DNA from 4 places in the Exiguobacterium sp. AB2 genome. Region 1 is predicted to be linked to each of the others. Evidence: riboswitches for the same ligand, from Rfam matches in the RefSeq annotation. Region 1 holds a riboswitch; each other region holds the start of a gene.
What was found. Region 1 has a riboswitch for thiamine pyrophosphate ahead of thiT (energy-coupled thiamine transporter ThiT). Riboswitches for the same ligand answer to the same signal wherever they lie in the genome.
Positions count from the first base shown of each region.

Region 2: another riboswitch for thiamine pyrophosphate. It lies ahead of DI14_RS06035 (YkoF family thiamine/hydroxymethylpyrimidine-binding protein); the one in region 1 lies ahead of thiT (energy-coupled thiamine transporter ThiT).
Region 3: another riboswitch for thiamine pyrophosphate. It lies ahead of thiW (energy coupling factor transporter S component ThiW); the one in region 1 lies ahead of thiT (energy-coupled thiamine transporter ThiT).
Region 4: another riboswitch for thiamine pyrophosphate. It lies ahead of tenA (thiaminase II); the one in region 1 lies ahead of thiT (energy-coupled thiamine transporter ThiT).

Region 1 is NZ_JNAA01000102.1:84,575-92,508, reverse strand. Features, by position in the region: gene pknB (Stk1 family PASTA domain-containing Ser/Thr kinase) at 1-1,117, shown strand, start outside; gene rsgA (ribosome small subunit-dependent GTPase A) at 1,164-2,048, shown strand; gene rpe (ribulose-phosphate 3-epimerase) at 2,053-2,709, shown strand; TPP riboswitch at 2,729-2,828, shown strand; gene thiT (energy-coupled thiamine transporter ThiT) at 2,904-3,476, shown strand; gene DI14_RS12305 (thiamine diphosphokinase) at 3,476-4,063, shown strand; gene rpmB (50S ribosomal protein L28) at 4,122-4,310, opposite strand; gene DI14_RS12300 (Asp23/Gls24 family envelope stress response protein) at 4,562-4,924, shown strand; gene DI14_RS12295 (DAK2 domain-containing protein) at 4,947-6,641, shown strand; gene sdaAB (L-serine ammonia-lyase, iron-sulfur-dependent subunit beta) at 6,704-7,366, shown strand; gene sdaAA (L-serine ammonia-lyase, iron-sulfur-dependent, subunit alpha) at 7,379-7,934, shown strand, end outside.
Region 2 is NZ_JNAA01000042.1:13,274-21,207, reverse strand. Features, by position in the region: gene DI14_RS06055 (DUF1643 domain-containing protein) at 1-509, shown strand, start outside; gene DI14_RS06050 (energy-coupling factor transporter transmembrane protein EcfT) at 855-1,592, opposite strand; gene DI14_RS06045 (ABC transporter ATP-binding protein) at 1,589-2,920, opposite strand; gene DI14_RS06040 (ECF transporter S component) at 2,913-3,488, opposite strand; gene DI14_RS06035 (YkoF family thiamine/hydroxymethylpyrimidine-binding protein) at 3,481-4,074, opposite strand; TPP riboswitch at 4,155-4,255, opposite strand; gene DI14_RS06030 (GTP-binding protein) at 4,318-5,511, opposite strand; gene DI14_RS06025 (hypothetical protein) at 5,617-5,880, opposite strand; gene DI14_RS06020 (SMP-30/gluconolactonase/LRE family protein) at 5,893-6,774, opposite strand; gene rlmN (23S rRNA (adenine(2503)-C(2))-methyltransferase RlmN) at 6,920-7,934, opposite strand, start outside.
Region 3 is NZ_JNAA01000070.1:6,207-14,140, reverse strand. Features, by position in the region: gene DI14_RS09955 (ring-cleaving dioxygenase) at 1-87, opposite strand, end outside; gene DI14_RS09950 (MarR family winged helix-turn-helix transcriptional regulator) at 124-558, opposite strand; gene DI14_RS09945 (chloramphenicol acetyltransferase CAT) at 960-2,090, opposite strand; gene DI14_RS09940 (DUF402 domain-containing protein) at 2,141-2,680, opposite strand; gene DI14_RS09935 (hypothetical protein) at 2,890-3,636, shown strand; TPP riboswitch at 3,682-3,780, shown strand; gene thiW (energy coupling factor transporter S component ThiW) at 3,843-4,328, shown strand; gene DI14_RS09925 (hypothetical protein) at 4,405-4,668, shown strand; gene DI14_RS09920 (GNAT family N-acetyltransferase) at 4,663-5,142, opposite strand; gene DI14_RS09915 (VOC family protein) at 5,235-5,633, shown strand; gene DI14_RS09910 (LTA synthase family protein) at 5,725-7,542, shown strand; gene DI14_RS09905 (VOC family protein) at 7,559-7,934, opposite strand, start outside.
Region 4 is NZ_JNAA01000067.1:57,721-65,654, forward strand. Features, by position in the region: gene DI14_RS09050 (diguanylate cyclase domain-containing protein) at 12-1,577, opposite strand; gene DI14_RS09055 (SDR family oxidoreductase) at 1,706-2,338, opposite strand; gene thiE (thiamine phosphate synthase) at 2,362-3,003, opposite strand; gene thiD (bifunctional hydroxymethylpyrimidine kinase/phosphomethylpyrimidine kinase) at 2,972-3,814, opposite strand; gene thiM (hydroxyethylthiazole kinase) at 3,811-4,599, opposite strand; gene tenA (thiaminase II) at 4,596-5,270, opposite strand; TPP riboswitch at 5,345-5,449, opposite strand; gene pelG (exopolysaccharide Pel transporter PelG) at 5,511-6,959, opposite strand; gene pelF (GT4 family glycosyltransferase PelF) at 6,940-7,934, opposite strand, start outside.

The sequences.
Region 1 (7,934 bases):
CGAGTCGAAACGAGTGAATGCGGAACAAGATGCGTTCGACCAGACGCTCGTCATGGCACCGGTCGTCGCGGAAGAGACGACGCCACCGAGTGAGCAGCCGTCGAAACCGGTCGCACCGGTCGAGCCGAAACCGGACGCCAAGAAGCCGAAGAAACGCAAATGGTGGCTCTGGTTATTGCTCGCGCTGTTACTCATCGGCGGTGGAATCGGGGCGTACGTCGTCGCAGACGAGATGTCACGGGCCGTCGTACCTGACGTCGTCGGAATGACTGAAGACGAGGCGACGACAGAACTCGAGGCTTCGGGCTTCGTCGTCGATGTGACGGAACGGGCCAGTGACAACATCGAAGCTGGTAACGTCATTTCACAAAATCCACCGGCCGGACGGAAGCCAAAACGCGGTACGACGGTCACGCTCGTCGTCTCGGCAGGGAAAGAGACGGTCCGGATGCCGGACGTCGAAGGGTTGTCCCAGTCGGCGGCAGAGCGAACATTGAAGGACTTGGACTTCACGGATATCGACATCCAAAAAGAAGCTTCGGAGACGGTCGATAACGGAGATGTCATCTCACAATCGCTCGCTCCGGGCGAAGAAGTCGTCCCGTCAGAAGTGACGGTCACGCTCGTCGTGTCGACGGGCAGCAATAAAATCGAACTTGCCAACTTGGCCGGTTACACGTTCGAAGAAGCGACGACGTACGCCGAACAAAACAACTTGAAAATCGTCAAGCGTGATGAGTATTCGACGAGCGTACCTTCGAACCAAATCATCCGCCAGCTGCCGACAGCAGGCACGGCCGTTGACCCAGGTACGGAATTGACGGTCATCGTCTCGCTCGGTGTCGAACCGACGGATGCGTCCATCGAACGAGAAGTGAGCGTAGAGATCGAACCACCGGCAGAAGGCGAGACGCCTGAGCCCGTCGAGGTCGTCATTCGGACGGTCGATGCGCGTGGCGAGATTGAAGTGCTCCGTGATAAGATAACGGAGACGACGACATACTCCTATACGCTCGTCATCGCGCCTGACGAAGTCGGGACGGCGACGATTGAAGTCGATGGGGAAGTCGTTCGGACCGACTCGGTCACGTACGCCCAAGCGAAGGATGCACAATAACAAAGAGGTGGCGTGCGCGTCACCTCTTTTTCTAGGAGGAAACAGGATGAAAGGAACGATCATTCGCCTACAAGGCGGTTTTTACGATGTCATGACGGAAACAAAGCAAGAGATTCGCTGTCGTGCACGCGGAAATTTCCGTAATCGCAACATCTCGCCGGTCGTCGGAGACGATGTTGAGATTCAAGATCAAAAAGACGGGACCGGCTACATTTTAGCCGTCGACGAGCGGTCGAACCACCTCGTCCGACCACCGATCGCCAATATCGATCAAGCGTTCTTACTGTTCTCGGTGAAGGAACCGGCTTTCTCGTATCACTTGCTCGATCGTTTTCTCGTCTTGATTGAATCGAAACAGATTCATCCGATCATCGTGTTGACGAAGATGGACCTGCTGAATGAGGATGAGATGGAAGCGATTGAACAGGCGGCTTCGCTCTATCGGTCGATTGGCTATGACGTCATCGAGACGTCGACAGAGAGAGGGTCTGGGGTCGAGGCGATACGGGACTTGTTCGAGGCGAAGACGAGCGTGTTCGCTGGCCAGACCGGTGTCGGGAAGAGTTCACTGCTGAACGCCGTCGCGCCTGAACTTGAGCTTGCGACCGGGAAAATCTCGAAGTCGCTCGGCCGCGGAAAGCATACGACGCGTCATGTCACGCTGATTCAACTCGGCGGTGGTCTCGTCGCCGACACGCCTGGCTTCTCGAGCCTCGAGTTCCCACAAGAGCTCGAAGCGGAAGAGTTGCGTTGGTGCTTCCCCGAGTTCGTCGAACGACATGACGACTGCAAGTTCCGGGGCTGTGCCCACGTGAACGAGCCGGGCTGTGCCGTCAAGGCGGCCGTCGAATCGGGCGAAATCGCTTCCACTCGTTACGACAACTATGTTACGTTTATGGAAGAGATGAACGATAGACAACGGAGGTACTGAACTGATGATTAAAATTGCACCATCGATTTTAGCGGCGGACTTCGCCAACCTAGAAGCAGAAGTGAAAGCGGTCGAGACGGCCGGGGCCGATTATATCCATTTTGACGTCATGGACGGACAGTTCGTCCCGAACATCTCGATTGGCTTGCCTGTCCTTTCGAGCTTACGTCAAAAGACCGACATGGTATTGGACGTCCACTTGATGATTGATCAGCCGGAACGGTTCGTCGAGGACTTTATCAAGGCCGGAGCGGACATCGTCACGATCCACGTCGAGGCGACGAATCACGTACATCGCGTCTTGCAACAAATCAAGGCGGCCGGGGCGAAAAGTGGGGTCGTCTTGAACCCGCATACGCCAATCAGTACGATTGAACATGTCGTCCAAGACGTCGACATGGTGCTTCTTATGACCGTGAACCCGGGCTTTGGGGGGCAGGCGTTCATCGAGTCGGTCGTCCCGAAAATCGCGGCGCTCCGCGAGATGCGTCAAGCACGTGGGCTCGACTTTGAAATCGAGATTGATGGCGGCGTGAACGCGACGACGGCGAAACTGTGCATCGACGCAGGGGCCGACGTCCTCGTTGCGGGCTCGGCGATTTACAACGAACCGGACTATAAAGCAGCAATCGATGGCATTCGCAACGCATCTCGTGTATAATCGAGGATAGAACAACAAATATTGTCGCAAGGGGTGTCACATCTGTGGCTGAGAGGCATGCGCTAACCCTTTGAACCTGTTCCGTTCACACGGACGTAGGGATGTGGCGAAAATGCACGTTGCGAATCCAAGCAGCATGGCGTTTACGTCATGCTGCTTTTTGTCGTTCTTTACGATAAAGGGGGAAATGGAAAATGAAACAAAAATTAACACTACAGGCGCTGATTGAGATTTCACTCTTCTCGGCGCTCGCCTTGATCTTTGATTTGCTCATGCCGTATCGGATGCCGCAAGGTGGGTCGATCACACTCGTCATGTTGCCGATTTTCGTGATGGCGTATCGCCATGGATTAAAAGGCGGTCTCGCGACCGGCGCGCTCGTCGGGACGCTCCAACTGCTGTTCGGCGCCTACATCTTCACGCCGGTCCAATTTTTAGTCGACTACACGTTCGCGTATGGCCTCGTCGGGATGGCGGGCGTCTTCGCCGGACAAGTGAAACGGGCCGCCAAAGACGGTTCGAAAAAGACGCTCGTCCTCTATTTGGTGCTCGGGGCGCTCCTCGGTTCGCTCCTCCGTTACGCCGCGCACGTCCTGTCGGGAATCGTCTTCTTCGCCCAATATGCGGAAGGGCCGGTCGTCGCCTATTCGCTCGGCTATAACATGACGTATATGCTCCCGTCCTTCTTGATTGCGACGATTGTGCTCGTGCTCTTGTTCACGACGGCGCCGCGCTTCGCGACGCTCGCCACGCGGGACGTCCGCTAATGCGTGTCTTGATTGTGGCGGCTAGTCCGTCACCCGTTCCGTCTCTTCCCGACGACGTCGATTACGTCATCGCCGTCGACGGGGGTTACGCGACGCTCCTCGCCCAAGGGATTGAACCGAACCTCGTCGTCGGCGACTTCGATTCGTTCACGGGAGTCGTACCGGATGAGGCGTTACGCTATCCGTCTGAAAAAGACGTGACCGACCTCGAGATCGCCCTCGAGGCGGCACGCGGGCATGGGGCTGACGAGATGCTCGTCTACGGGGCGCTCGGAGGCAGGCTCGACATGACGCTCGGGAACATCGGGTTGCTCGAGGCTTACCCGGAGATGTGTCTTTATGCCGACGGCCAAATCGTCTCTCTCGCACGGGAGGGCCGACACGCGCTTGCGCGGCGTGACGACCATTATTTGTCGCTCATTCCATGGAAGCGGGCGAACGTCACGATCCGTGGCGTCAAATACCCGCTCGACCGTCACGACGTCGTCAGCCACGAGGCGTTGACGATTTCAAACGAGTGGGACGCAAAAACGGCAGAACTCGTCGTACATGACGGTATGGTCCTCGTCTTGTACGTCAAAAAATAAGCACAAAAAAAATCCCATCGGCGCATGCCGCTGGGATTTGTTTCGTTCGTGTATAAGATTATACGCGTTCAACGAGACCTGATTTAAGAGCGCGAGCTGAAACCCAAACGCGTTTCGGTTTACCGTCAACGAGAATACGAACTTTTTGTACGTTTACACCCCAAGTACGTTTCGTCTTGTTGAGTGCGTGCGAACGGTTGTTACCTGACTTAGGTGATTTACCTGTTACGTAGCATTTACGTGCCATGCGTTTCCCCTCCTTTTTTATGTGGGTTCGTCCTAATAGACACTCGTTTATATTAGCACGGGTTTTTTCCCGATGCAACTAGAAAATAATAGTATGACAAGAAAAAACTTGACATTACTGGTAAGGATTTTAATAATGGATGAGGGTTACGACCACAATTGACCGAGTTTAAGAGCAGGTCCTTTAAATAACGAGGTAGATATTGTAGAATGTAGTGAAGGAATCATTCCGAATGAAGGAGGCTACTCCATATGGCAATTGATATGAAGACAACATATGGCAATATTGACATTACGAACGACGTCGTGGCAACACTCGCGGGTGGCGCGGCGATGGAATGTTTCGGAGTCGTCGGCATGGCGTCTCAAGCTCAATTGAAAGACGGAATCGCGGAACTATTGAAACGTGAGAACTACGCGCGCGGAGTCGTCGTACGACAAGATGGTGATGATGTACATATCGACATGCACATTATTGTCAGCTACGGTACGAAAGTGTCAGAAGTGGCATACAACGTGCAAAGTCGCGTGAAGTACACGCTCGGTGAAACGTTAGGATTAAACGTTTCGTCAGTAAACATATTCGTCCAAGGCGTTCGGCTGACGAATGACTGACGGAAACGGAGGAGGATTTGGTGTGGGTTTAAAACGTCTAGATGGATTGGTGCTCGCGAACATGATTGCAAACGGAGCAGCCAACTTAAGTCAAAATGCGGATTACGTGGATTCGCTTAACGTTTTCCCGGTCCCAGACGGGGATACAGGAACGAACATGAACTTGACGATGACGTCAGGAGCGAAGGAAGTCGCGGCACTCAACACGGAGAACGCGGCCGACGTGTCGGCGAAATTTGCGCGCGGGTTATTGATGGGGGCGCGTGGGAACTCAGGCGTCATCTTAAGTCAATTATTCCGTGGATTCGGCAAGTCGATTGAAGGCAAGTCAGAACTCTCGACTCTCGATTTCGCAGAGGCGCTCAAACGCGGTGTCGATACGGCGTATAAAGCGGTCATGAAACCGGTTGAAGGAACGATTTTGACGGTCGCCCGTGAAGCGGCAGACGAGGCACTCGTCGCGGCCGAGTCGACAAGTGACTTCAACGAGTTGATGGAGCGAATCGTCGCCGAGGCGAAAGCGTCGCTCGATCGCACACCGGACTTGCTTCCGGTATTGAAAGAAGTCGGCGTCGTCGACTCTGGTGGACAAGGGTTACTCGTCATCTATGAAGGGTTCCTTGCCACGCTCGAAGGGAAAGAACTTGAAAAACCGCACAAACCAGTCATGGACGCGCTCATCGAAGCCGAACATCACGCCCATGCGGCCCAAGGATTCATGTCGACCGAAGACATCGAATTTGGTTACTGCACGGAAATCATGGTTCGTTTCCAAGATGAGAAGTTGAAAGACGCACCGTTCAATGAAGATGCGTTCCGGAACGAACTGTCTGAACTCGGAGACTCGCTCCTCGTCGTCGCCGACGAAGAATTGCTCAAAGTTCACGTCCACGTCGAGACGCCAGGAGACGTCATCACGAAAGGACAACGTTTCGGCGAGCTCGTCGCGGTCAAAATCGAGAACATGCGTCAGCAGCATTCGACGATTCTCGAAGAAGAGCACGGCGCGAACCAACACGGTGTCCAACCGACTCCAGTAGCGACAGCTCCGAAACCAAAAGCGCCATACGCAATCGTCACGGTTGCGATGGGTGAAGGCGTCAGCGACTTGTTCCGCTCACTCGGAGCAGCACACGTCATCGAAGGCGGGCAGACGATGAACCCATCGACGGAAGATATCGTCAAGGCGGTCGAAGCGGCGAACGCCGAGCACGTCTTCATCTTCCCGAACAACTCAAACATCATCATGGCAGCGGAGCAAGCAGCTTCGGTCGCCCCATGCGGTGTCTCGGTCATCCCGACGAAGACGGTCCCACAAGGACTCGCAGCGGCAATCGCCTTCAATCCAGAGGCGGACGTCGAGACGAACGAGTCAGGCATGAAATCGGCGGCAAGTGCGGTCAAGTCTGGCCAAGTGACGTACGCCGTCCGTGATACGAGTATTGACGGTGTCGAGATTCGGAAAGACGACCATATGGCCATTGCCGAGAAGAAGATCGTCGCCTCGTCGGCTTCGAGTCTCGAAGCGGCAAAACAACTCGTCGACGCGCTCATCGATGCAGACGATGAGATTATCACGATTTTAACAGGAGAAGGTTCATCGGCTGAAGACGTCGCGGAACTGTCGGCTTATATCGAATCGAAGAACGATGAGATTGAAATCGAAGTTCATGACGGGAAGCAACCGCTCTACTCCTATATTTTTAGTGTGGAATAAGCTGTATCTCGGCCCTACCTTCTGTATAATGAAGGTAGGGTTTTTTGAAAGGGGGAAATGCGATGAAATATCGCAGTGTGTTTGATATCATCGGTCCGGTCATGGTCGGACCGTCCAGTTCGCATACGGCCGGTGCCGCCCGGATCGGTCTCATGGCTGGGAAGTTGTTCGGTCGGCAACCGCGCGTCGCCCGCATCACGTTTTACGGTAGTTTTGCCGACACGTATCGCGGACACGGGACCGATGTCGCCATCGTCGGCGGCATCATGGGATTCGATACGTTCGATTTGCGCATCCCACAAGCGCTTGACATCGCTCGCGAACGCGGAATCGAGGTCCGGTTCGAGACGAGCGATGCATTGACGGACCATCCGAACACGGCCCGCGTCCATCTCGAAGATGAGGACGGGACGTTTGAAATCGTCGGAATCTCGATTGGTGGTGGTACGATTGAAATCACCGAGTTGAACGGCTTCCCACTGAAACTATCTGGCGGTGGTCCGGCGCTCGTCGTCTTGCATCATGATCGCTTCGGGGCGATTGCGGCGGTGACGGGCATCCTCGCCAAGCACGAACTGAACATCGGCCATATGGAAGTGAGCCGCCATGAAAAAGGCAAACAAGCGCTTATGGCGATTGAGATTGATGAACATTTATCAAAAGACGTGTTGGCGGAGATTGAACGGTTGCCACAAATCGAACGGGTAGCCATCTTTGGGGAATAAGGAGAATCGATTATGTTTAAATCAGTAGAAGAATTGGTCCGGACGGCGACGGAACGAGGCGTCCCGATCTCGGAAGTGATGATTGAGCAAGAGATGCACGTACGTCGGGCGTCCCGCGAGGACGTGTTCGGGATGATGGAACGGAACCTCGAGGTGATGGAAGAAGCGGTCGAGCGCGCGCTCCAAGGCGTGACGTCCGTCACCGGCCTCACAGGCAACGATGCCGTGCTCATGCAAGACTACGTCCGGTCCGGGAAATCGCTCGCCGGCGATTTGATTTTAGATGCGGTCGCCAAAGCGATTGGGACGAATGAAGTGAACGCTGCGATGGGACGGATCTGTGCGACACCGACGGCAGGGAGCGCTGGTGTCGTACCGGGTACACTCTTCGCGGTGAAAGACCGGCTTGAGATGGACCGTGAAGCGATGGTCCGTTACTTGTTCACGTCCGGTGCGTTCGGGTTCGTCGTGGCGAACAACGCCTCAATCTCTGGTGCGGCCGGTGGTTGTCAAGCCGAGGTCGGTTCCGCGACGGGAATGGCGGCTGCGGCAATCGTCGAAGCGGCCG
Region 2 (7,934 bases), on a different contig from region 1:
CCTATGAGTTCACCGATGTCGTCGATGGCGTGATTTGCGCCGTCATCATCTATTCCCCTCGAATGAGTGACGCGTTCTTGTCTGGGACGACGACGCAACGGGCGTACATGCTCATGCGCAACCATCTCGACAAACCGATTCGGGAAGTGCGCGTCATCAGTCTCGTCCCGACGCTCGCCATAAACGACAATCTGCCTTACGTCGAGTCTCAACTCGACGAGACGAACTTCCATTACGTCGAGGAGACGCTCGACGAGGTCGAACAGAGCAGGGGCATGGTCATCGTCGGCTGGGGATCGCCCGGTCGGCTCATGCATCACGCGACCGCGTATAAGACGCTCTTCGCCGACCACGAGGCGAACATGTTCTGTATCGGGACGACCGCCAAAGGTGAACCGCAACAGATTCGAATGGCCAACGAGAACACCGTGCTCGAGCCGTTCAACAACGAATCAATCAAACCGAAGTTCCGTATCGTCAAAGAAACGAAACAGGACGACTCCGAGTGAGTCGTCCTCAGCTTGTTGACTAACATCAAGCGAATCGCCCGTCTTTCCGGCGCCCACGCTTTCCGCAGGCAATCCCGGAGCCGCATCGCGACTTACGTCGCTGCTGGGTCTCCGTCGGACTGCTTTCCTGCAGGGTAGGGGCGCCGTCGGACGAGTAACGCAAACGGTCGCCGTCTGGCGGCCGTTTTTTTCTGTCGCCACGATGGCCGAAACGAACGTCGACATCGTACGTCATCCATTTCGTGTCGGGGTGACTAGATCGAGCTCGTTGAACACAAAAAACGAACCCATTCGCTTTTTACGAATGGATTCATCAACAGCCTGAGGACGAGTCGTCCAGTTTTTTTAACGGATCCCCACCCACGTACTCACGACGAACAAGAGGACTAAACATGCGGCCAAGACGAAATCGTTCCGCGTGACGGGGACGACCTCGTACGTGCTGCGGCGTTCCCCCGTGAACCCGCGCGCCTCCATCGAGAAGGCGATCCGTTCGGCTTGGCGGATCGAACCGGCCAGGAGCGGAATCAATAGCTTCGGGACATGTCGGACGTGCTCGAGTCGCGTCTCGAGCCGGACGCCCCGGAGCGCGTGCGTCTCATAGAGCTGGATCAGTTCGCTCTTTAAAATCGGAAAGAACCGAAATCCGACGAAGACGCTATAGGCGATCTTCGGTGATAGCTTGCCTTGTTGCATCAAGCTGTAGACGAAACGCTTCGGGTCCGTCGTCAGCGTAAACAACAGTGAGAGTGCCGTGAACGCCAAGACGCGCAAGGCGAGCGTCACGGCAAGGCGCACGTTCTCTTCCGTCACGTCGTTACCGAACAGCGTGAACACGACCGCCCCACCCGCCTCTCTTCCGAAGACGAGCGTCGTCCAGAGTGTCCCGATCGCGGTCAATAGAAACGGGATCATGAACAGTCCCCACCGCCGCCAGCTCACGTCGGCGAACAGTGTTTGGAGGAGGAGCGTGCCGAGAAAAACGGCGAGCGGGGTCCATGGGTTGTACATGAAGGCGAGACCGAACATGAGGCACGTCACGGTCAAAAACTTGAGCGTCGGGTTCATCTCATGAAACGTCATCCCATCTCCTCCATCCATAACCCATGGGCCTGAAGGAGTTCCGGCTGCTCCCAGAGCGATGCGTCATACGGACCGTTCAACTTCCCATCGTGCATTAAATAATACGTGTTCGCAGCCCGGGCGAAGTTGAGGTCGTGCGTCACGAACAGCACGGCCTGACCGTCACGTGCCCGCTCTTCCATCAAGTCATAAAGCGCACCGAGCGACGCCTCGTCTTGTCCGGCGGTCGGTTCATCGAACGCGATGAGTCGTTTCCTAGAGAGCAACATCACGCCAATCGCGAGTCGGCGCTTTTGTCCGTGACTGAGCGAGAGCGGATGGGCGTCATGTAATCGCTCGAGACCGAGCCGCGTCAACACGTCTTCAATCGGGTGATCGTGTCCGTACGCGAGCTCGTGCGCCACCTCGCTCGTGACGAACAGGTGTGCCGGCGATTGCGGGACGAGCCCGACGTCGCGATGGTTCCGGGCGAGACTCCTGAGCCATGTCGATTTGCCGCTCCCGTTACGACCGAGGATTGCGACGACCTCTCCCTCGGCGACGGTCAAGTCACTCGCTGCGAGTTCGAATTCTTTTCGTTTTAAATTCGGTATGTGAAATAAATTGTGTTCCCCTTTTTCGCTCGTAATCGGTGCGAACGTATAGTCGGGGCGCATCTCGAACGGTCCATCGTAGACGATTCGCCCCTCCATAAGTTCGACTTGCCGGTCGAAGAAATCGCCCCACACGTACGGGCGATGTTCGATGACGACGACGTTGACGCTACGGGCGACGCCGTCGAGCCAACGGACGAACCGAGCCGCGGTCTCCGGGTCGAGATGGGCGAGCGGTTCATCAAGGAGGAGCCATTCCGGACGGCCAATCAGTGCACAGGCGACGGCGATTTGCTGCTTCTCGCCACCAGACAAGTCATGGATGTAGCGATGTCGATAATCGTCGAGCCGCAACGTCCGTAACATCATCTCGACGCGCCCCATCATCTCCTCGCGGGGGACGTGAAAGTTTTCGAGCGTAAAGATCAGCTCTTCCTCGACCGTCTGCATGACGAACTGACTGTCGGGGTCTTGGAACACGGTGCCGACCCGACGATTCACCTCGCCGGCCGCGTACGTGTCATACGGCCGGTCGAACAAGTCGAGCCTTCCGGTCACGATGCCGTCACAGTTGTCCGGATAGAGCCGGTTCATCATGGCGAACAGTGTCGATTTCCCCGACCCACTCGACCCGCTGATGAGTGTCCGCCCATCCCGGAGCGTGAGCGTGACGTCTGCCAATACGTCGGTCGACTTGCCGGGATAACGAAACGTCAACTGCTCCGCCTCAACCATGGGCGCGTCCTTGACGTGCGAGCGCGTAGCCTTCGAGCGCACCCGTCCTGAGCAACAAGTCGCTCAAAATCTTTCCACCGAGCCCTGCGATGAGCATCCCGCTCGTGGCGCGCAGGGCGAACATCGTCGCCACGTACGTCGGGCTGAGTGCCGCGAGGCCGCCCATGACGTATGTATAGGCGAAACTCGTCACGGCAGCACCGAAGCCAGCGAGCATGAGCACCCACAGGTCATATCGTTTATACCCGGTGACGGCGAACGCCGCCTCGGCCCCGAGTCCTTGAATGATCCCGACGAGAATGATGCGTGGCCCGATTGCGTTCCCAATCATCATCTCAATCGTCGCCGCGAGCACTTCCGACAAAAAGGCGGCACCGGGCTTACGGATGATATAGGCGGCGATAATCGAGACGATAAACCAAATCCCGAAAATCCACTCGTAGGCGATCGGCCCAATCAGCCCAGCCCATAAATTTCCGACGTGGACGAACGCCAAATAGACGACGGCGAAGACGACCGATAATATCGACAACAAGACGATCTCCTTTAATTTCCACGACTTAAGCATTGTTTTGTCCCTCATGTGACGGACTGTTCACACTGAACGTCACCGTCATGACGACGTGGCTCGTCTTCGCACGCACCCGGTCGAACGTCGCCTCGTAAAACGAGAATACCGGCTCGATGTCGCCATGGATGCCGGAGGCGTAATGCATCGAGTCATTGAACACACCGCGCGCTTTCGCGAAGTCGATCTCTTCATAGATGATGTCCATATACTCCGCGTCCCCGAGCGGATAGAGTGCGAACTGGGATGAGACGTATTGGTTTTCGACCGAACCGTTCGCCGGCTCGTTCGTCACGTCGAGCAAGTTGTCCCCCGTCGTGTCGCCAGGGCAGCCGACCGAGAACGTCCCGCTCATCGAGACGTGCACCCCCGACTTCGTCGCATGAGATAAGACGGCCTTGGCCACATCGAATACGTGCTCACTCCGTCCCCGGATGACCGTCGAGACGTCATCGGTATGGCGCCAGACGTTCTGTAAGTCCGTCTCCTTCAGTGCGTCTTTGATGACGCTCACGAAATCGGACGTCATCGGGCTGAGTGTAAAGCGGAACCCGACAATCGGGCTCGTTCCACATTGGTTGTTCATGTTCTGTTCCCCCTTTATCTGTATGCACGAAAAAAGCCGCATCCATGAGAATGCGGCCACTCGTCCAATTAAAGTCCATCAGAAAAAGTGCCACACTTCCTCACGCCGGTATTACCCGGATCGAGTCATAAGGGATCGGGGCCATGCTCACATCTCAGCCGAAGCACCCCTAGTGTAGTCCAATGTATGCGGTTTGTTCATGCAAGGAACAGTATAGACGACCAATTTCGATTTGTAAACGGTTTATGAGAAAGTGACAACGCCATTCCCTGGAAGCGTGTCTTGGAGCGTCGCCCAGTCGAGCGCCATCTCTTCGTCAGTCAACAGGCAAGTATCAAGCATCGATTCGACACGCGCACGGTCCATTCGCTGTCCAATTAAAACGAGCTCGGTTTGGCGGTCGCCGTAAGGCTCGATATAGTCTTCAGCGAGCTCCGGTTCTGCCGCGAACATAAGCCGGCGCTCCTCTTCCGGAAGCGTCGCGAGCCACCGCCCGGCGTGCTCGAGCGTCGAGGCGTATCCGGCCTGCGAGAACAAGCAGGCGAGGTCGTTACGCGAAGCAATCCATAAAAATCCTTTTGCCCGAACGATTTCCTCAGGGAACTGCTCAATCCACGCATGAAGTCGCGCTGGGTGGAACGGACGACGGCGACGATAGACGAACGAGCTGATGCCGTACTCTTCGGTCTCCGGCGTATGTTCTTCCGACTCAAGCTCTTGGATCCAGCCGGCCGAATGCATCGCCTGCTCGAAATCGAACAGGTTGACGTCGAGCAGTTCGGTCAAGTCGACGTTCGAATGGACCGAGGTCAATAGTTTTGCAGACGGGTTGAGCGTCTTCAGCAGACCGGCCATCTCGTTCAGTTCGGCCTCCGACACCCGGTCGGCTTTGTTCAGGACGATGATGTCGGCGAACTCGACCTGGTCGACGAGCAGGTCGACGACTTCACGGACATCCGTCTCATCGATTGCTTGTTTCCGCTCATGGAGCGACTCACCGGAATTGAAATCTTTCAAGAAACGGTAAGCATCGACGACCGTCACCATCGCATCGATATAGACACGGCTCGTCAAGTCGATGCCGAGCGCGTCATCGGCATACGTGAACGTCTGGGCCACGGGAATCGGTTCCGAGATTCCGGACGACTCGATGATGATCCCGTCAAGTTCACGGTCGTTCGTGAGTTCTTGGACCGCCTCGAGGAGGTCTTCACGGAGCGTGCAACAGATGCAACCGTTCGACAGCTCGACTAGCTTCTCATCGGTCCGCGAAAATCCACTTTGTTCGATTAAACGCTCATCGATATTCAATTCGCTCATATCATTGACGATGACGGCATACTTCTTGCCGGTGCGATTGTTTAAAATATGGTTCATTAACGTCGTCTTGCCGCTCCCAAGATAGCCTGACAACACGGTGATTGGAATTCGTTTCATCATTAACAGCCCCCAAATAGTAATCATTACTTTTTAGATAATGAACGGGATTGACCATCTTGTCAACAAAAAAACACGCTCGCACGGAGCGTGTTTCAGGCATGGCTATTCTTCGAGTGCTTTCCGTTCCGCCTCTGAGCGTGGATAAGCGTTCGCCTGCCACTCGGCCCGATAGATCGAATCGAGCTGCGTCAAGCCGACCTCATCCTCATCTTTGTCCGCGTCGACGCTCGGCGTCTCGTCCCATTTCGGTTCGAGGTAAGAATGATCGTTCGTCTCGCGGTCGTCGAGGTATTTCTTCACCCCGACTCGCGCCACCGCCGCGAGCGCGAGACCGATTCCTACGCGAACGAGCATGCGTTTCACCATGATTCTCCCTCCTTAACGTCCGAAACGATAAAGTGGCATCCCTTTCACTTCCGTATCGATTTTAAACACCGACCCGGCATCCGGATACGTTTCGAGCGCCTCGTCATCCATCCCTTCACGCGCGGTCGTGATGGCGAGTTGCTTCAAGTCGTCCCCGATGAAACAGCATGACGTCACGTTCGGCGCCGGCACCATGACTTCGAGCACTTTCTCGCCCGTCTCGGGGTTCCAGCGCGAGACGCGACCGCCGGCGAAGTGGGCGATCCATAAATGACCCTCTTCGTCCGAGGTCATGCCGTCAGGGAAGCCGTCCTCATCCTTAAATTCGACGACGACCTCCCCTTCCCCAAACGTACCGGACGACAAGTCGTACGGATAACGTCGAACCGTCTCGGTCGGCGTGTCGATATGATAAAACCATTTGTGGTCCGGTGACCACGTCAGACCATTTGATAAGGTCAGACCTGTGAGCATCTCTTCGGTCGTGCCGTCGCGGTCCAACCGATAGAGTGTGGCCTCATTCTCCTCGTCTTCCAAATGGAGCGTTCCCGCAAAGATTCGTCCGTACGGGTCGGCCTTGCCGTCGTTGAATCGAAGCACGCCGTCCGCATCATCGAGTTCGACGAGCTTGTCGAGTTGTTTTGAGGACTCGTCCCATTCATAGATACCGTCCTTCAATCCGACGATGACACCGTCCGTCACTTTCGGAACGGCGAAGCCGATCTGTTGGCCCATATCGGCTGAAGAGAGCTCATCTTCTTTCTCATCGTACCACCAGAGCGTGTGCCCTTCGATGTCGACCCAGTAGAATCGCTTCAACTCAGCGTCCCAACACGGCCCTTCCCCAAGCGTATTTCTGACTCGAATCCAACATGTCGCGTTCACGTTTTCCATTAAATAGCCTCCACTCTCTCCTGTGATGTCAAAAGACTATTCCCTAGACCGGACGTCTCTAGTCCTATTTCTGAAAATTGTTTATCCTGTCCTGCGTCCGGACGTCAACAAAAAAACTCCCGCTGAGGTTAGCGGGAGAATCGACTTATTTGGCACCTTCCACGTTCATATGTTTACTGCGGAGCTGTCCGCAGGCCGCATCGATGTCGGTCCCGTGTTCGAGACGGACACCCGTGTTGACGCCACGTTTCTTCAAAATGTCGTAAAACGCCATGATGTCCTCCGACGTACTGCGCTCATATTGGATATGCTCGTTGACCGGATTGTATGGAATCAAGTTGACGTACGACTTGTCATTGATGTCCGCGATCAAGTCAGCGAGCTCTTCGGCATGTTCCGGCAAGTCGTTCACTTTCGAGAGAAGAATGTACTCGAACGTGATTCGCTTGTTCGTCTTCTCGACGTAATAACGGATGGCCGGCATGAGCTTGTCGAGCGGGAACGCCCGGTTGATCTTCATGATCTGTGTCCGGAGCGCGTCGTTCGGCGCGTGGAGCGACAGCGCCAAGTTGATGCGCAAATCGAGGTCGGCGAACTTGTAAATCTTATCGGCGAGCCCACTCGTCGAGACGTTGATTTTCCGCGGCGCGATGGCGAGACCGCGCTCGTCTTTGACGACACGAAGGAAATCGACTAAGTGATCGAAGTTGTCGAACGGCTCCCCGATTCCCATGACGACGATATGACTGACGCGGGCACCTTCCCCGACTTCGTCCAAGTAATGTTGCACGGTCATGATCTGCTCGACGACTTCGCCTGCCGTCAAATCGCGTGTCTTCTTCAACAGACCGCTCGCACAGAAGCTGCACCCGATATTGCACCCGACTTGTGTCGTGACACAGACCGAACGACCATATTTGTGACGCATGAGCACCGTCTCGATATAGTGGCCGTCGTGGAGTTTAAGTAAGAATTTGACCGTCCCGTCGCCCGCCTCTTGTTTGACGAACAACTCTTGTGTCGAGATGACGTAACGCTCCGCGAGCGCTGTTTTCACTTCATCTCGCACGTTGATGGCATCCATCGACTTGACCCGGTCGATGTAGAGCGAGTCCCAAATCTGTCTCGCGTGATAGGCGCTGTATCCAAAATCGACACAG
Region 3 (7,934 bases), on a different contig from region 1:
TCCAAGGACGTTCGTAAAGAAGTCATAGTTCTTCTCGGCGCTACTCGTAATCGCCGTCACGTGGTGGATTCCTTTTACATGATTCATCGTAATCGCTCCTTCAAAATCTTGATTTCGAGATAATTAATTAAAATTTTTTGACGCTTCGGCGCGTTTGCCAATCGTCTTCAATTGAGTAATCGTGTCTGCTAAATCGAGTCCGTCGAACAGATCTTCCATCCGTTGTTCATGAGCTGGAAAGATGCGCGACATGAGGGCGTCACCTTCATCAGTTAGCGCCGCATACGTAACGCGCCGGTCGCTCGGACATGCTTTGCGAATCAAGTATCCTTTCGCTTCGAGCCGGTCGACGATGTACGTCATGCTCCCGCTCGTCAATAACACTTTTTTGCCGATCGTTTGAATCGGTTGATCGCCTTTATGATACAACAGTTCGAGCACCGAGAATTCGGTCGGGTTCAGCCCGTACTCGGCGACTTCGTGCTTGACCACGTCTTGAATCGATTGCGAGGCCCGAAGCAACACCGTGATGGCTTTTAACGTTTGCCGTTGTTCCATGTGTTCCCCTCCTCTGCTGAGAGAAAACAATACTTTAAAATTCATTATCTTTAATTCGAGATAAATATAACACGAGGAAAAGTGTCGGTCAATCCATTTGCCTGCAAAAAAACAGATGATGGAATGTCATCTGTTCACATACGGCGAATGACCGCCATCTCCCGCCCGAAGCGATTGCCTTCATCGACAAATCCCAAGCGTTCATATACTCGATGCACGCCCATGTTATCAGGATGATAGCCGACGACGATCGGTTCGGTGCCGAGTCGTCCCCCGTCGGTTATAGCAAGGAAATCGCGTTCGGTTCCATGTACGTCTGTTACGCGTCACTCAACGTGAGCTGACAACACGTATAGCAGTTTTGTTCTGTGATTGGTTGCAGTGTGATCATTCGGTTCTCCTTAGTCATACGTCTCGTCCAAGTTACGCGCGTAAAACGCGATGGCGCGACGATACCGTTTGATGCTGTCATCCGGATTCGGGTTTGCGAGCAGTTCGAGCAACGTGCCGGTCGCTTCACTGTGACGTCCGAGGTTGTAACGGGTCATCGCTTGGAACGCTTTGAGCGCCCCGATGTCCGGAAACTGTTCAATCGCTTTCGTGAACAACTCTTCGGCATCCTCGTAGCGGCCGAGCGCCCGGTACGTGCTGCCGAGCCCAATGTATGTCTCCCGTAGTTCGTCTCCGGCGAGGCCGAGCCGAATCGCTCGTTCATAATGCGGGACGGCTTGTCGCTCTTCCCCGAGCGCGTCGTAGCACCACGCACAGTGCGCGTGCAGGCGAGGATTCTTCTCGTCTTGGCGGAGCAACATGAGGAGCAACTGTTTGGCTCGTTCGAGCTCGCCATTCTCGCGGAGACGAATCGCTTCGTCGAGTCCTTTCTCCTCGACGCGGACCGGTACTTGTAAATCGCTCAAATCATCGAGCCACGTCTGAAGTTCCTCATAAAACCGGCCGACGTGCACCCCGTCGACGAGCGCATGGTGGGCTTGGACGGAGAGTGGGATCATCATCCGGTCTCCCGTTGTCGTAAATTTTCCCCAAGCGATGCGTGGGACGCTATCGTGCTGTTCATCGTTGATGGGATGACTGATACTTGTGAACGACACCCATGGCACACTTGTGATAAACAGCAAGTCATCCGACTCTTCGTCTCCGACGTAGACGTTTTGCTTCGCCTCTTCCATTCGCGTCGCAACGGTCTCCATAAACGCTGGGAATGACTCTTTAAACGAGACGGTACAAAAGTTGAACACATCCTCGTCCATCATGACGGTGAATGACGGATGGACGACGTTATGCTCGACGACGGTCTCTCCGCGCATGCGGTATCGGAACTCCGGAATCGCGTTCGCCGTCTTGACCACACCGTACAAAAACAGCTTGAAAAACGATTGTCCGGTCGTCTTCGCATGCGTATGTAATGTTGTGACGTCGAGCGTTGCCGTCACGTTAAAGTGCGGGGCGGCGAACGCCTTGAAAAACTCGTAGTGCTTCTTTCGTGGCCACGTATCGATGTCAATCTGTCTCATAGTTGATCCCCCTACAGTTTTCTTTCACTGTATCAAAGGAAGCCGCGTGTTCAAAGCATTTGCTTTAACGTCTCGTAATGCCCTTGTGCAAGGTCAAAGTAGACGAAGTCGCGGCGTTCGATGCGGTCGAGCGTCTGTTCGAAATCACGCCAGCCGCTGACGACGAGTTCCGGTGTCAATTCGCCCGTCAACCTCGCCTCCTCGAATTCATCTTCGTCTTTTCGGACGATGTCCCCGTTCGGGAAGACTAAAATGTCGAGCAACAAGTCGTCCATATAGGGAATTCCGTCCTCATAGCCAATCGCTTGGACGATATCAATGTACCATTGCACGATATGGCCTGCGTCATCAAACATGACCGTCACCCCGAACGGTTCGTTGTCCGGGAAATATTGAAGCCATGCATAACCCGCATCGGCCACGATGAATTCCTCTCCGTTATGTTGTTTATACTGTGGGGCCCGGACTGCATCGATTTGAAATAGGGCGACCGTCCCTGAGAAATGCTCGTCATGGACGTCCATCTGGGCATAGCGGTGTTCAAGAATCCGTTCCCAGTCACGTCGGTTGGCAAATTTTCGTTTTGGCATCATACTCGCTCCTTCATCGCTCGTTTGCTTTAACAGTTCGCCAAAATCCGACAGTTCCCTGTTCAGTCGTACAGATTCTGTTCAGTGAACCTGACCGCCTCACGCCTTACTACACCCCCAACGAAAACGTGTATAGGTTCTCATCCGTTTCCATCCATGCTACGCTTCTTCATAATAGGTAAAATTTGTATGGTTAAAGGGTGAGCAGCATGACACGTTTATTTATATTCGGGTTGGGCCTACTGTTACTCGCAGGCTGTACCGATCCAATCGAAAAGCCGGTCATTCCAGCGGATTCGAACGAACCTGGGCCAGAAATCATGAGCGAATGGACACGGGAGGACTTCAAGGACGTCTTCGACCAACACGAAGTCGCCGAAAAATTACTTGAAACCCTCGAGGCGAACGGACTCACGCCATATCGTGAGACGTTCGAACGGGTCGTCATTACTGGTAACGGCATCCACCACACTTATGCAGACGTCTATCCGTTCCAACTCGACGATGGAACGTACGCCACGGTGTATGAAGACGAGGACGGGTGGATTGCGAACGGGACGGAAGCGAATGCGCCGCTCTTTTGGCAAGAAACGTCGTTCTTACAGTTCGTCGAGGAAATCGAGAAACGGAAATATGGGACGAGCGCCCCACCGGAAGACGTCACGTTGACGCAAGATGCGTTTCAATCGATTTACGATCGTCACGCCTATACGTCCGCGCTCATCGTCGAGCTCGACGAATGGGGCGTATCAATCGCCCGCGAGCCGCTTGAGGATGTCATCATCGCCGGGGACGGCGTGACCGAAGTGACCGCGGATTTGATTGTATTTGAGGTCGAGAGCGGGTATGCCATCGTCTACGACCGAGACGGAGAAATCTTTAAAGGGCCCGAGTCCATCGCGCCACTGTTCTGGAACGAAACGGATTACAAACATCTGCTCGAGAAGAACGAATGAATCATCGAACGCTTATGATGACACTATGTTATACTTAAACGAATAAACGACCACTAGGGGAGCCTTCGGGCTGAGACGGCAAACGCCGGACCCTTTGAACCTGATCTGGCTCATACCAGCGTAGGGAAGTGGCATGGGATTCGTCTGTTCCACGCCACTTTTCCTTTTGGAGAAGTGGCGTTTTCATTTTGAAAGGAGACTCATTTATGCGTATTCAACAACTCACTTGGATGGCCATGCTCGTCGCCATCGCGATTATCGGCTCACTGTTCATCTCGATTCCGACCGGAGTCGCCCGGGCTTTCCCGATCCAACATATGGTGAACGTCATCGCGGCTGTTACCGTCGGCCCGCTCGGTGCCGTCCTCGTCGCCTTTGTGACCGGACTCGTACGGGTCATGACCGGTACCGGCTCCCTACTCGCGTTTCCTGGCGGCATGATTGGTGCACTTCTCGCCGGAATCTTCTATATGAAGACGAACCGCGTCGCCTTCGCCGCAATCGGTGAAGTGATCGGCACAGGGGTCATCGCCTCACTCATCGCCGTGCCTTACGCGAAAATCTTGATGGGGTCTGAGTTCGGCGCGTTCTTCTTTTTCCCGGCCTTTCTCGCTTCGAGTGTGACCGGCGCCTTACTCGGCTGGATTGTGCTCGCTCGCGTTAAGCAATTGCGTCCTGCTCTCAAACAATAATTGAGTCATTTGGCCTCTGCCTTTTATCCGAACAAATGGTAAAATAAGGTTATCTCGTTTAGAAGGAGTAACTACCTTGACTCGATTACAATTCGCGATGATTGGAGCGACCGCTCTTGTGATCACCGCCCTTTTATTTACATTGGAGCGCATCGCAGCGTATACGCGTTGGCACGCCTTGGTCGCGACAGGCGTCTGGCCAGAGGAACCGACCGTCATGGATCTGTTGACGCAAAATGGGTTCATTCCGCTCTTTGGCTTCATCGCCATCCTTTGTTTTTTCATGGCCGGGAATTCGGTTAAAGCGACCACAACGAAAACAGGGACGACCGCCTCATAACGGTTGTCCCTGTTTGACGTGATACACCCAAATCGCTTCTCCGTTCCATTCGTCGATGCGGCCGCTATCGACGAATCCACCTCGCTGATAAAACCGCTTCGCCGGTTCATTTGCCGCGTGTAAACTGAGGACGATGTCATCCACGTCGAATCGGTCTTGAATGAAGATGAGCGCCAACTGTAGAAAGCGAGCTCCGAGCCCCTTTCCCTGTTCACGCGCGTCTATCATAAAACGGTCAAGCCAAACGTAGCGATCGATGTTATTCTCCGCGCCAATCATGATGAAGCCGACTGGTCGTTCGTCAAGGCAAAGCGCGTAGCACGTCCAGGCGTATTTGACGTCGACTTCCATCTCGCGGAGTGATTCCGCATTCGTTTCGATGAAGCGAGACTGGTCCGTAGCAACCGTTAAGCCGATGACGGCTTCCCGGTTCGTGTCATCAATCGGTTGAATCGTCAACACATCGGTATCCATCCTTTCACCTCCCCGTGTCCTATACGCCCCTTACCCAAGAAAAGTTCCGTTATCTATAGCGATTCGCTAAACTAAAAGAAAGGAGGGATACGATGAAACAAATTCACCATCTCTGTATCCAAACGCCCGACTATGAAGCGTCGAAACAATTTTACGAAGCGCTCGGCTTCGAACTCGTTCAGGAATCGTCTGACTTTCACACACGGGCGTTTAACAGCTGGTTCAAGCTCGGCGATTTTTATATCGAACTCCAGACGGCAAAGCAAGACGAGACGTTAACCGCTTATTCGAAACATGTGGCCGGTCCCGTCCATTTTGCTTTGTACGTAGACGACCTCGAAGCAGAAGTGAGACGGCTCGAAGCGCTCGGGGTGCCGTTCTTACCGAAACAGGGCGGCAACATCTATTTCGTCGTCGACGGCTATCTAAGTAAATTAAAAGCTCCGGAAGGCACCATCATTGAACTTCGGGACACGTTTTTAATCAAGTGAGGCTTTCCGCCTCGCTTTTTTTGTACACCTCGATGTTTTTGCCCACTTGAAAACAGGAACACTTAACCAACTTGGTTTTTGGAGGCGCTTTATGAAATATCTCGATTATTGGACCTACTTGCTTCTCTCGCTCCTGAAGCTTTATTTATTTAGCGCGCTGACGACGAGTGCATTCACATTTCACTTCTTTCTCGTTAACGTCGGTCTGATTCTCATGATGACGAGCTGGGCGTTACTCGTTCGACCGAACGTTCGCAGATGGATCCTCCTTGCCTCGCTATTTTTACATAGCACCCTGCTCATCTCGGACGCTTGGTATTACCGCTATTTCGGAAACGTCTTGTCGGTCGCGCTCTTGTCAGATGCCGGCCAGATGGGTGACGTCGGCGGTGGGTTCTTGACGTTGATTCAGGCGACCGATTTCCTCATTTTCGCCGACTTACTCGTTTTCGGGGCACTCGTGATGTATCAAAAGCGTCACCCGATTCGTGAGACGAGAGGGCTGCGGATGGCCGGGATCGGCTTTTTGGCCGGAGTCGTGCTGTATAGCGTCCCACTTTACGTCAATTATCCACCGGACGACCGGACGACCATCTCGAACATGCGTGAGTACTATAAATACGGATTTTGGGGTTATCACGGCTTAGACGCGGCGCGTGGCATCCGTGACGGAGCCGGACTCGGGAAGTCGTTGACTGACGTCGACCAATCCAACGTCGCCGCCTTGTCTCCCGCGACCGTGAGCGCCTCGTCCGATACGAACGTCATCGTCGTCCAACTCGAGTCGTTTCAGGCGTCCGTGATTGGCCAAGTCATCAACGGTCAAGACGTGACACCGAGTTTGAACGCGCTCCGCGACGAGATGCTTTATTTCCCGAACGTCTATCAGCAGACACATGAGGGCCGGACATCGGATGCGGAGTTCACCGTCAACACGTCGCTCTACCCGGTCAAGTCGGGATCTGTCTACACCCAGTACGCCGACCACACGTTCGACGCCTTGCCTAAACGATTGAAAGCGGCCGGTTACGACACGGCGGCGATGCATGCGTTTGATAAGACGTTCTGGAATCGGGACAACTTTTACGACAACATCGGTTTCAATCACTTCTTCTCCGCAGAGGATTACCCAGACGGTGAAGTGATCGGCATGGCGCTCAACGACCAAGACTTCTTGACCGAGTCCGTCCGTTTCATGGAGACGCTCGAGCAGCCATTCTATTCGTTCGTCGTCGCCTTGACGAGCCATACGCCGTATGACATCCCGGACCGCGAGAAACGGCTCGACTTGTCCGGCTATGACGACCCGCTCCTCCAAAACTATTATCACACCGTCCACTATGTCGATACGGCCGTCGGGTCGATGGTCGACGCGTTGAAGGCGAACGGCATGTGGGAGGACACGCTCGTTGTGTTTTACGGCGACCACGACAACGGGTTGACCGCCCCCGGCGACGAGATGGCCGAGAAAGAAGGGGCCATATCCGTCACCGAGGTCTTTACGCTCGACCGGGCAGTACCGCTCTATATCAAACCAGCCGGGCTCGCGCATGGCGAGGTGATGCAAGCGAGCGGCGGTCAACTCGACTTCGCCCCGACCATCCTCGAGTTGCTCGGGATGACGCCCGGCTATATGCTCGGAAGTTCGCTTCTCGATGACGAGCCCAACTTGACCGTGTTCCGAAACGGCTCGTTCCGTTACGACGATGTCTACTTCGACCCGGATTTGACGAAGCCGTTCGGGGCCGGCACGTGTTATGCAATCGATTCAGGAGACCCGCTCCCGTTCGACGCCTGCGCGCCGTATATTGACGAAGCGGCCGACCAGTTACGCCTTTCCGACATCATCGTCGAAAAAGACGCCTTATCCGCCCTTACACAAACCGACAAACAAGCCGCCCCGGACTAATCGGGACGGCTTGTTTTTAGTAGACTTTCCGGAGCGTCGCCACATCGATCTTTTTCATCGGCAAGAACGCCTCGGTCACGCGCGCCAACTGCTCCTTTGTTCCGGTCATCAACATCTCTTCCATCTCCCACGGCACGATTTGCCAGGAGACACCATACCGGTCTTGGAGCCAGCCGCACTGTTCCGCTTCCGGGACGGCCGACAGTTTGGCCCAGTACTCGTCAATCTCGGCTTGCGTCTCACAAAACGCGATCAGCGACTGCATCTCATTGAACGCGAACTGATGGTCCTCCGCGCTATCCATGGCGACGAACTCGCGTCCGGACAAGACGAAGCGGGCGTAATTGAGCTTCCCTTCCAACTCGGGACCGTCCGTCGCCTCGTAACGAATC
Region 4 (7,934 bases), on a different contig from region 1:
GTCTGTTCCCGTTATTTGGGACCGTGTAACACGTCGTCATAAATCGCGTAGTCGTTCTTGCCGTCTTGCTTGATTCGGTACATCGCCTGATCGGCTTTATGGATGAGCGTATCGAGGTCGACCCCTTGCCCAGGAGAGAGGCTCACACCGATGCTCGCCCGAATCGGGATCGATTGCCGTCCGAGCAAGAACGATTCCTCGCTGAGCGTCCGTTGCAGCCGTCTGACAAAATCGATGAGACGAGGCTCTGTCACATCTGTCAAGAAGATGTAGAACTCGTCGCCGCCGACCCGGGAAGCTAGACCGTTTTCCGGCGTGACCGATTCGAGCAACGTCCCGAGATGGATGAGGAACTCGTCGCCGACTTGGTGACCGTACGTGTCGTTGATCCCTTTAAACCCATCAAGGTCGAGGATGATGAGGGCAAGTGTGTCCGCTTGAAGCAGCGCTTGGTCGGCCTGGTCATAAAACGCGCGGCGGTTGGCGAGTTTCGTGAGCGGGTCGTGATACGCGAAAAAGCGAATCGTCTGTTCGGCCTCTTTGAACGAGTGCACGTCCCGGATGAGGATCATCCCGTGAACTTTTTGGTCGATATAGACGAAGTCGCCATCGATGACGACATAACGCTCTTGCCCCGTCTTCGTTTGAATCTTCGTCTCGAACTCGAGGAATTTCTTTTGTGCTTGGAAGTGCTGGCGGTAATGATGACACCACTCTTCCCGCTTTTTCTCCGGCAACAAGTCGACGAAACGTTCGTTGACGACCCGGACCGTATGGAACAACATCCGGGCGGCCGGGTTGGCGCTCTCGATGCGCCCGTTGTCGTCGACGAGCAGAATCGCGGACGGGTTCAAATTGTAGAGCGTCCCATATCGTTTCGCGTACGAGGCCAAGAAGTCGAGGCGGTTCATCGCCACGACGAGCGCGACGGCCCAGACGAGACCTCCATACATATAACCGTACGGCGGCATGACACCGCGGAATTGGAAATAACCGAACACGACGTCCCAGACGAGGACGGCGAGCGCCGTCCAAATGAGCATGCGTAGTACGCGCTGGTGCTCGGTTCGCTCTGCCCGTTTGAGCGCATAGACGAGCAAAAGGACGATGAGAAAATGGAACACGTTCCCAATCGTCATCGTGATCAAATACGAGGCGTTGAACTCAGGATAAATCCAAATTCCGACTTGGTCGAACCGTTGGCTGTTGATGATGTTCTCTTGACGGATGAACGTCAAGGCGACCGGGATGAGCGGTAAATAAAGGACATATGGGTAGAGCCATTTCGGCAACTTGGCTCCGACACCCGTCACTTTGAAGATAAAATGGACCGAGCACACAAAAATTAAAATCCCGGCGTTCCCGAACCAGTACGTCACGAAGGCCGGACTGAGTTCAATCGGTGACAAATGACGGCTGAACTCTGCCAGGAACAACATCGCATAGCCGAAGACGAACAGACTGAGCAGCCGATGTTCGACTTGTCGCGGATTTCGAAGCAACACATCCAGTGCGAGATGGCTGAGCAGGAAGGCCGGTAAGAGATAAACGACCATATACGTAAACAGTGCGGTCATGGATGGACCCCTTTCTCAAGACAGGTACGTCTCTACTTTCTCTATCGGATGCATCGTTCCCTTTGTCGAGTCGATTCGCACATACAAAAAACGAGCGGGACTGAGGTCCGCTCGTTTTCGTCATCTCGTTATAACGTCTCTTCAATCGCCGTATCGCCTTTGACGAGGTCGATTGACTTGTTATAGGCCGCTTCGTGGCCAATCACATGGGCGAGGAAAGCCGCCACGTCGGCGCGTGGAACTTCACCGGTCGACACGTCCCCGGTCTTCACTTTCCCAGTCCCGGCGTCATCCGTGAGCGCCCCTGGACGCACGATCGTGTATGTCAATCCGCTCTCCTCGAGCAGACGATCCGCGTGATGTTTCGCGACGTAATACGGTTTCATCTCATCCGGCCATGCCGAGCGGTCTTCCGCCTTCAACGCGCTCACCATGACGAACTGTTTCACACCTTGTTGTCTTGAAGCTTCGATACTTTTCGCTGCCCCGTCTAAATCGATCAAGAGCGTCTTATCGGCACCCGTATGTCCGCCAGAACCTGCTGCGAATACGACGACGTCGGCACCGTCGATGGCGTCTGCCAAGTTTGCGACGTCGCCTTCAAGGTCACCGAGTACGGCTTGATAGCCTTTGTTTTTAAAATCTTCGAGTTGTTCGTCTTTCCGTACCATCGCCGTCACCTCATGCTTGCCTTCCTCCTGTAAGCGTTCGACGAGCTGTTTTCCAATCTGTCCGTTCGCACCAATTACAAATACGTTCATCTGTCTTCCTCCTCGAATCGAATTCAGAGACACTTGAAACGTCGTGTGGCTGCCGCCACGTCCGGCGCCGAAGCGATGGCCGAGATGATGGCGACCCCGTCGGCCCCGTCACGTCGAATCAACTCGACGTGTTCAGGCCGAATGCCCCCAATCCCCACAATCGGGAGCTCTCGGTACGCCGCCCGCACTTGACGGATGAGCGTCGTCCCGTTCACTTCCCCGGCGTCCGCTTTTGAGTCCGTCGGAAAGATGGGGCCGATGCCGACATAGTCCGCATGCACCATCGCCGTCGCCGCTTCTTCGAGCGAATGGACGGAGACACCGAGCCATTTGTCCGCCCCAATCATCTGTCTGACGCGACGGGCCGACGCATCTTCTTGCCCGACATGGACCCCGTCCGCGTCGAGCTTCATCGCCAGCTCGACATCATCGTTTACGATAAACGGGACGCCGTACGCGCGACAAAGTCGAAGCAACGTCCGGGCCACCGCTTCTTTTTGATCTCCATACAGTGCCTCATTTCCTTTTTCGCGAAATTGAAAACATGTGACGCCACATTGAAGTGCCGTCTCGACCGTCTGGAAGATGTCTTTTGTGTTCGTCGTTCCACAGATGAAGTACAGCTCTAGCTGTTCAGCGAGTGCGGCTCGTCGTGATCGTTTCAAGCGTGACACCCTCCTCTCCATGCGTCCCATACGCCCAATGGTTCGTCGGTCCGTGTCCGGCTCCGATTTCGAGTCCATGCGTGATGGCGCTTTGGATGAACCGCTTTGCCGTCACGGTCGCCTCAATCATCGGACGGCCTTTGGCGAGTTCGGCCGTGAGCGCCGCCGAGAACGTACAGCCAGTGCCGTGCGTGTCAAGCGTTTCGATGCGCGGTGCCGAGACGAGAAAGGCCTCTGACGCCGTCAAGACGAGATCTTCGGCACGTTCACCCTCGAGATGACCGCCTTTTAAGACGACGGCCTTCGCACCGAGCGCCAAGATTCGTTCCGCCGCTTCAAGACGGTCTTGGAATGAGCGAATCGTCAAGCCCGTCAACACTTCTGCTTCCGGCACGTTCGGCGTGACGACGGTCGCGAGCGGCAACAACGCCGTCTTGAGCGCCTCGACAGCCGTGTCTTGAAGCAATGATGCCCCCCCTTTTGCAATCATGACCGGGTCGACGACAAGCTGTTTGAACGCATGCCGCTTCACGCCGGAAGCGACGGTCTCGATTCGACTCGCATCGAACAACATCCCGGTCTTGCACGCCTCGATTGAAAAATCGGAGCCGATCGCATCGAGTTGTTGCGCGAGCAATTCGGCCGATACCGCTTCGACGCCATGCACACCACGTGTGTTTTGTGCCGTGACTGCCGTCAAGACGCTCGTCCCGAATACACCGAGCTCTTGAAACGTCTTCAAATCGGCTTGAATGCCGGCGCCGCCGCCCGAATCAGATCCGGCAATCGTCAACGCTTGTGCGCGCTTCATGACACCACCTCAATCCGGTCGCTCGGCAGTTCGACCGCGGTCATCTTCCCAAGCTCGTTCAAGAAATGAATCGGGAAATCGCCCGATCCCTCGGCACGTGCGGTCGCGAGTTCCCCGCAACGGGCGTACCCGGCGAGCGCCGTCGACGTCGCGGTCATCGCGTCAGCCTCGACCGCAAGAAAGGCGCCGACGACCGCGCTGAGCAGACAGCCGGTCCCGGTCGTCCGCGTCATCGTTTCGGTTCCTCCTTTGATTTCAATCGTCACGTCCCCGTCACTGACGACGTCCGTCTCTCCGGTCATGGCGACGACACAGCGATACCGTTTGGCCGCCTCGCGCGCGACGTCTGTCACGTCTTGCAACGCTTCTCCCGCGTCGACCCCGCGCGCGTGCGCCGTCCGGTCAATCAATGTCGCCATCTCACCGGCGTTCCCCCGGATGACCGTCACCTGAACCTGCTCGAGGATTGCAGTCGCCACTTGACGTCGAAACGCCGTCGCACCGACACCGACCGGATCGAAGACGATAGGACGTCCTGCAGCGTTCGCCGCTTGTCCCGCTCGAATCATCGTCCTTTCCGTCGTCGCATCGAGCGTGCCGATATTCAACACGAGCGCATCGCTCACCGTCGCCATTTCCGCTACTTCCTCGACAGCGGACGCCATGACCGGTGACGCACCGATCGCGAGCAATCCGTTCGCCGAGAAGTTGGCGACGACGATGTTCGTAACGTTATGGATGAGCGGCCGCTCGGCCCGTACTTTATCCCACAAATCGCGTTTCATCGGCTCACCTCCACCGGTACGTCCCACGTCTCGAGCGTCCAGGCCATCTGCCAAAACGCCACTTCGTAATAACAGCTCTTCAAGAACAACTGACGGTAACGTTTGCGTTCGGCTTCTGTCGCTTGCTCGGCCAACAGGTCGAGCCGTTCAATCTGTTCTTCGACGAGTTCGCGGAACCATTCCGACCCATACGTCGCAATCCAAGCCGTATAGATCGGATGCTCCGGCTTTGCATCTTTCAATCGTTCGCCAATCTCGTAGTACACCCAGTAGCACGGTAAAATCGCTGCGAGTACGTCCCCGAGCGTCGGTCCGGCTTGTTGCATGTGCATCGCGTACGCATATGCGGTCGGCGCCGGCTCGAACGTACGTCGCTCTTCCTCGGTCACATCAAGCATCGTGAAGAACTCACGATGTAACGCGTGTTCCGCCTCGATCGTGTGGAGCGCGTGTGTCAAAAAACGGCTCGACAGTTCCATATCTTGCGCCACGATTGCCCCTCTCGCCTGCACTTTCGAAAATTGGTTCAGATAGTATGAGTCTTGCAGAACATAGTGGCGAAACTTCGCCTCGTCGAGCGTCCCTTCGCCGAGTGATCGGACGAACGGGTGGTCAAAACTCGCTTGGAACAAAGTATCCGCTTCTTGTCGGATGTGTTGGGTGAACGTCATGATGAACTCCTCCTTTTGTATGAAAAAACGCCGCCTCCCATAACGGAAGCGGCGTCGGACATACAGCGTGAGAAAAGTCGTTTCGCCCACTTCCCTCCGCTAGCGTGAACTAGATCAGGTTCAAAGGGTCTGGACCTCTTCCATCTCAGCCGCGTCATGCGACTCCCCTAGTGGCAAACATTATGAAATTCGGTCGTCTTCGGACACATCATATCAATCTTTCGCTGAAATAGGAACCCTTCAACGCGAGAAGCGACGATTCAATGCCGTTCCCATCTGTGAGAAGCGCTCGATTCCGAGCTTGCGTCGATTCGAGGACGCAAACACGTAATAGTCGACTTTTCCCATGAAATACATCAAGCGCAAACCGGCGATAAAGAACGTGATGGTCGTACTGACGGCAAACCCGACGCCATACCAATCGATGCCGAGCGGTAACAGCGCCAGCGTGAAGAGTGCGTTGCCTGTGAAAAACGACAAGTTAACGAAGAGTGCCCCGCGCCGGTCCTCAAAATAGAGAAGGAGTAACGTCAAGACGAGAATCATCGCGTTCGCGAAAGCGGCGAGCGTCGTCATCCGAAAGATTTGACCGACTTCTTCCGGTACGCCAATCCAGCCGACGAACACACCCGCCATGAGAATGGCGAACAACGTGACGACGCCTTGGCTTCGTCCGAGACGAATCAATTCGTTCTTTAGGACGGTCGTCATCGTCTGTTTCGCTTTATCGATTTGATGCAAAGCGCCCCCGTAGTTGATGAGGCCGTAGAACGTGCGATACCGTTCATAGAAGCGTGTCTCGACGGCGACGACGAACAAGAGCTGGGTCGGCACGATCGTCAAATAAGACCAGAATACGGCCGTGTCATAGTACGGGTTGAACACGAACGATTGCGCGACGACGGTCCGCCCCTCCCCGAACCAAATGATGAAGTTCGTCACCCAAATGCCAAGAACGTACAAGACGCCGATGGCGAACAAATCGGGGTAGAGATCAAAATAGCGGAAATAGGAAAACTCGTTCGTCGCATAGCGGAGCGGGAACGTCCGTAGCATCGCAAAGAATAAGCCGAACAGCGTGACGAGCATCCCGACCGTGAAGCCGAGCAGCAGCTCCAAGCTCGTCGGGTCCACTAGGATGCGGCTAATCAAGAACACGCCGCCAATCGCGATAAAACCGCCGAGTAAAAAGCTGTACGCGATCGCCTGATAAAACTTGGCAGCGCTCAAAAATAAGAACATGACCCAAATGACGTTAATCGTCATGAACAAGACGAACAAGACGAGCTTATACAAAAAATCGAGCGGTGAAATCATCCAAAAGATGCTGTACATGATGATTGCTGCGAGCATCGTCACTTTCAGCATTCCGGTAAAGACGGGAAAAATATCGTGTGCTTTCTTCTCGTAAAACAAATCGGCGACGTAACGCGTGACGACGAGCTGTTGGAAACTGAACAAGATTTGCGAGAAGATGAACGCATAAGATACCGACAACATAAACAGCGTCCGTTCCTCGAGTGAGAGCATCGGCATTTGAAACGCCAGCCATTGAATCGTCCCGACGACCAAAATGACGATGAGCCAAGGTCCTGAGGTGACGAGACCGGAGAACGTGTACGCCTTCAGCCGGGATGAATAGTAGTCTTCTTGAAACAACTTCTGTAGCTTAAACCCGATGCCCGCCATACTGTTCCCTCCTCGCTTCATAGATTGCTTTATACCGGTCGACGAACTGTTGCAACCGGTAATATTGACGGACGCGTTCGCGGCCGTTCTTGCCGAAGCGCATCCGTTCACGCGGATAATCCATCATCCACTCGATTTTATCGGCGAGTGCTTCCGGGTGGACAGGCGGCACGATGAACCCGGCTGGACCGAACGGGTCGTCCGAGCGTCCGTATAAAAGTTCCGAACAGGCACCGACGTCTGTCGCCACCCATGGGATACCGGCAGCCATCCCTTCTAGGACGGCTAGCGGCTGCCCTTCCGAGATGCTCGTCAGTAGCAACAAATCGAACGTCGGTAACCATTCCTGCACATTCACTTTCCCGACAAGTTCGACATAATCCGTCAGACCGCTCTGTTCAATCAACAACCGACATTCCTCGGCATATTCTTCGTCCTCATCGAGCGGGCCCATGATCGTCAGTTTAAAGAGGCGGCGCCGTTCTTGTAAAATCTTCGCCCCATAAATCATCGTCTTTAAATCTTTAATCGGTACGACACGGACGATGGCCCCGATTTGAAACACGTCGTGCTCGACCGGCTCGATGACCGGACGGATGTGGCGATCGGCGATGCCGTTGGCGATAATCTTCGTCTTTTCGCTCGGTGCCCCAATCCATTCCTGATATTCACGATTCCGTTCAAACAGCGTAATAATCTCATCGGCCGCATTGTAAGCCTCGCGTGACAAGTGGTGGAAGAAACGGACCCAGCGCGGCTTGTACGGAGCCGGAATCCAGTAGGACTGAAGAATCTCTTCTTCCCGCTCACGGGAATAAATGCCATGCTCGGTTAATATGAACGGGATGCCTTGTGTCTCCTTCATATAGGAGGCGACCATCCCGGCGTAACCGGTCGACACGGAATGGACGAGATCGACGTCAGGAAGCGGCTGATGCAACACGCGAAGCACCGGCATGTACATGCTTTGCCACA